2 regions of the Pseudomonas sp. S2_H10 genome follow, and region 1 is predicted to be linked to the other one. Evidence: riboswitches for the same ligand, from Rfam matches in the RefSeq annotation. Region 1 holds a riboswitch; the other holds the start of a gene.
The links. A riboswitch is a leader RNA that binds a small molecule or an ion and turns the genes downstream of it on or off. The one in region 1 is predicted to bind cobalamin.
Positions count from the first base shown of each region.

Region 1 (2,199 bases):
ACGATCATCGCCCGGTACCAGGATGACCTGCACGCCGCGCTGCGACAGCTCGACCAGTCGTTCGATGCCGTAACGCCAATAGGCGATGCCGCCGTGCAGCGAGATCAGGATCACCTTGGCGTGACGCAGCACTTCATCGACGTACAAGTCGACCGAGGCATGGTTCTGCACCTGCATCGGGTTGGCCAGGCGCACGCTCGGGTAATCCTCGGGCAACTGCTGCGCCGCTTCGGCGAGCAGCGCCAGGCTGGAATCGCCGCTGCACAGGACCACCAGCTCGGCGGGGGTTTGTCCAAGGTCGGCAATGTTGTCATCCGACACGAAACCGCCGGGCTGGGTCCTGAGCAGGTGCATGGCTTACACGCTGAGCGCGGCGCGCAGTTGCGCTTCGAGCGCGGCGGCGTCGAGTTCCTGGCCGATCAGCACCAGGCGGGTGACGCGCGCTTCTTCGGCGCCCCACTGACGGTCGAAGTGCTTGTCGAAACGCGTGCCCACGCCCTGGATCAGCAGACGCATCGGTTTGTTCGGGATCGCGGCGAAGCCTTTGACGCGCAGGATGCCGTGCTGCACCACCAGTTGGGTCAACGCGTCCAGCAGCAGGCTTTCGTCGGCTTGCGGCAGCTCGATGGAGATCGAATCGAAGGCGTCGTGATCGTGGTCGTCATGATCGTCGTCGCCATCGTGATGATGGTCGTGGTGACTGTGGCGGCTGTCGATGTGTTCTTCGGAACCGGCACCCAGGCCGATCAATACGTCCAGCGGCAGGCGACCGCTGCTGGCTTCGACGATTTTCACCGCTGGCGGCAATTCTTCGGCGACTTCCAGGCGCACCCGGGCCAGGTCTGCCGGGTTGATCAGGTCGGTTTTGTTGAGGATCACCAGGTCAGCGCTGGCCAGTTGGTCGGCAAACAGTTCGTGCAGTGGCGATTCGTGGTCCAGGTTGGGGTCGAGTTTGCGCTGGACGTCGACCTGGTCCGGGAAGGCGGCGAAGGTACCGGCGGCGACGGCCGGGCTGTCGACCACGGTGATTACCGCGTCGACCGTGCAGGCGCTGCGGATTTCCGGCCACTGGAAGGCTTGCACCAGCGGCTTGGGCAGCGCCAGGCCGGACGTTTCGATCAGGATGTGATCGAGATCGCCGCGACGGGCCACCAGTTCACGCATCACCGGGAAGAATTCTTCCTGGACGGTGCAGCACAGGCAGCCGTTGGCCAGCTCATAGACACGGCCGCTGGCTTCTTCTTCGGTGCAACCGATGGAGCACTGCTTGAGGATTTCGCCGTCGATGCCCAACTCGCCGAATTCGTTGACGATCACCGCGATTCGGCGACCCTGGGCGTTGTCGAGCATGTGCCGCAGCAGCGTGGTTTTACCCGAGCCGAGAAAGCCGGTGACGATGGTGACGGGAAGTTTGGCCAGTGTTTTCATCGGATGCCCTATGGCTTAGGTGGCGGGCATACGGGACGACAACCGGCAACGCGGAGGCGCGTGCCTGAAGAGTTCGCCACCGGATCACCCCGCCCGGTTGAAAGTGAGAATCTGTGTCGAGGCAGGTCTCCTGGCTGACGGTGTGCCGGCCTTGAGCCTGGCATTCGCTGCGCCTTCCCGCCGGCCTCATGGATTGAGCCAGCAGTGGCGTGGCAACGAACATCACCGTTCACAGTTGCGGGGGCAGCCGCGGCATTGACCGCGTTCCCTTCTTAGCTTCGACAAACGCCGAAGAACCTCGAAAGCGCAAGGCTACGCATGGTATTGGGGCGGGTCAATGTCCGCTTGAAATCAGTGGTGAGCCCTTCGCGAGCAGGCTCGCTCCCACAGGGGATCGCGTTCCAATGTGGGAGCGAGCCTGCTCGCGATGAAGGCGACTCGGTCTTCAGTTGAGAACCCCTGCCAATTGACGCCCAACCCCCGCCCATGCTCTCCTACGCATCTTGTTACGGGTGCCCTTCACAGGGTGAAACGGGAAACCGGTGAATCATGTGCTTTACTCCAAAGCCATGTCAGTCCGGTGCTGCCCCCGCAACGGTAAGCGAGCGAAGCATCAGATCCACTGTGCCATCACGGCATGGGAAGGTGATGCTTACAGGTTCAGGCCCAGGCCTTTGCCCCTCGTGAGCCCGGAGACCGGCCCGCAACACAAAGTGACCAGTACGATCACTGAAACAACAAACCCGCGGTGGGCGGGCGCTGTTTGAAACC
Region 1 is NZ_CP162754.1:745,279-747,477, forward strand. Features, by position in the region: gene cobN (cobaltochelatase subunit CobN) at 1-354, opposite strand, end outside; gene cobW (cobalamin biosynthesis protein CobW) at 358-1,428, opposite strand; cobalamin riboswitch at 1,532-1,744, opposite strand; cobalamin riboswitch at 1,922-2,147, shown strand.

Region 2 (2,199 bases), 1.9 Mb from region 1:
GATCGTGCGCATGCTGATGTTCCCTATGAATGCCTTGTTCTAATCATAGAGAAGCGTTGCCGTGCGATGGTTCAACCCTTAGCCGCGTGCTTCCTTGAACAGCACGGCAATGCCTGGGTGATAGTTGCCGGCTTCGTTGCGCAACTTGCGGTAGGCATACGGGAAATACCAGGCGACCGCGCAGGTGTGTTCCTTTTGCAGGTCGTCGACCATGTCCTGCAGTTCTTCCGGTGTTGCGCCTTGCTGGGCCTTTTGCGGGGCGACGAACAGGCAGCCGAGTTTCAGGTCGCTGGCGTGGCTCAGGCGCTTCGCATCGCTGGCGATGTCGAGCAGGGCCTGGGTCAGGTTGAGGCTGTTGACCCGTGGCCAGCGCTGGCTGGTCTGGATGTAGGCGCGGGTTTCGGCCGAGGCGAGGAGCAGGTCGGCGCGGCTGTTGCGTTCGCCTTCTTCGGTCTGTTTGCGGGTGGGCGTCTGTTGCAGCGTGACCATCTCGGCCATCCAGGCGGCGGCGGACAGCAGTCCGAGATTGGCTTTTTCGTCGTGCCAGTAGGGTGTGTCGCCATCACCGCGAACGGCGTTGTAGCGGTCGATGCATTCGAACCAGCGCTCGAGCACCGGGCGCAGGAATTCCAGCTTTGGATTGCTGATGATCATGCCTTGCATGGGCTCACCCTTGTTATTGTGTTGTGAGGTTGTGGCTCTTTGATATCACTGCTGAGGGCGAGGCACAAGATTGACGTCAGTTTTTTGATTGACGACAGTTATTCGGCCGCTGGCCGCCCGGCTTTAATTGACGCTCCACCCCCAACCCTCTAACCTTCGCGGCTTGTTTCAGGTGCTCTGTGACTTGGGTCGACAGAGTGAAACAGGGAAGCCGGTGAGCGAGTCCTTCTGTTGGTCGAAGGCCTGCAATTCCGGCGCTGCCCCCGCAACGGTAAATGAGTGAAAGCTGTGTCTATGCCACTGTGTCGATTCGATGCGGGAAGGCGCACAGTCTGGCCCCGCGGCCACTCATGAGCCCGGAGACCGGCCTGATTCATCCAGCGGCATCACGGTGGGCGATGCCAGGCTTGTTGCCTTCTATTCTTGTGCCTGCCCGCCGTTATTCCTGCCTCAACGGAGAGCTCCCCCATGACTGATACCCCCGATCGTGACGAACGCCACCTGGCGCGCATGCAGCGCAAAAAAGCCGTGATCGACGAGCGCATCGCCAATTCCCCGAACGAGTGTGGCCTGTTGCTGGTGCTGACCGGCAACGGCAAGGGCAAGAGCAGTTCGGCTTTCGGCATGCTTGCCCGCGCCATGGGGCACGGCATGCAATGCGGCGTGGTGCAGTTCATCAAGGGCCGCAACAGCACGGGCGAAGAGTTGTTCTTCCGACGCTTCCCCGAGCAGGTGCGTTTTCATGTGATGGGCGAAGGTTTTACCTGGGAAACCCAGGATCGCCAGCGCGACATCGCCGCCGCCGAAGCTGCCTGGGCTGTGTCGCAGCAGCTGTTGCGCGACCCGTCCATCGGTCTGGTGGTGCTCGACGAGTTGAACATCGCCCTCAAGCACGGCTACCTCGACCTCGATCAGGTGCTCAGCGACTTGCAGGCCCGGCCGCCGATGCAGCACGTGGTGGTCACCGGTCGTGCCGCCAAGCCGGAAATGATCGAGATGGCCGACACCGTCACCGAAATGGGCGTTATCAAACACGCCTTCCAGGCCGGGATCAAAGCGCAGAAAGGCGTCGAGCTGTGAGCCGCACTCTATGAATAGCCCTCGTCAATGTCCCGCGGTACTGATTGCCGCGCCGGCTTCCGGCCAGGGCAAGACTACCGTCACCGCCGCCTTGGCCCGATTGCACCGCAATCAGGGGCGCAAGGTTCGCGTGTTCAAGTGCGGCCCCGATTTTCTCGATCCGATGATCCTCGAGCGCGCCAGCGGTGCACCGGTGTATCAACTGGACATGTGGATGGTCGGCGAGCAGGAGAGTCGCCGCCTGTTGTGGGAAGCCGCCGCTGAAGCCGATCTGATCCTGATCGAAGGCGTCATGGGGCTGTTCGACGGTACGCCGTCGAGCGCCGACCTGGCGCGGCATTTCGGTGTGCCGGTGCTGGGTGTGATCGATGGCACCGCCATGGCCCAGACCTTTGGCGCACTCGCTCTGGGGCTGGCGCGTTATCAGCCGGACCTGCCGTTCGCCGGCGTGCTGGC
Region 2 is NZ_CP162754.1:5,579,533-5,581,731, forward strand. Features, by position in the region: gene AB4O16_RS25140 (PQQ-dependent sugar dehydrogenase) at 1-12, opposite strand, end outside; gene AB4O16_RS25145 (hypothetical protein) at 79-663, opposite strand; cobalamin riboswitch at 817-1,049, shown strand; gene cobO (cob(I)yrinic acid a,c-diamide adenosyltransferase) at 1,132-1,743, shown strand; gene AB4O16_RS25155 (cobyrinate a,c-diamide synthase) at 1,754-2,199, shown strand, end outside.
Region 2: linked by a shared signal. The riboswitch ahead of cobO (cob(I)yrinic acid a,c-diamide adenosyltransferase) and the one ahead of cobW (cobalamin biosynthesis protein CobW) in region 1 are both predicted to bind cobalamin.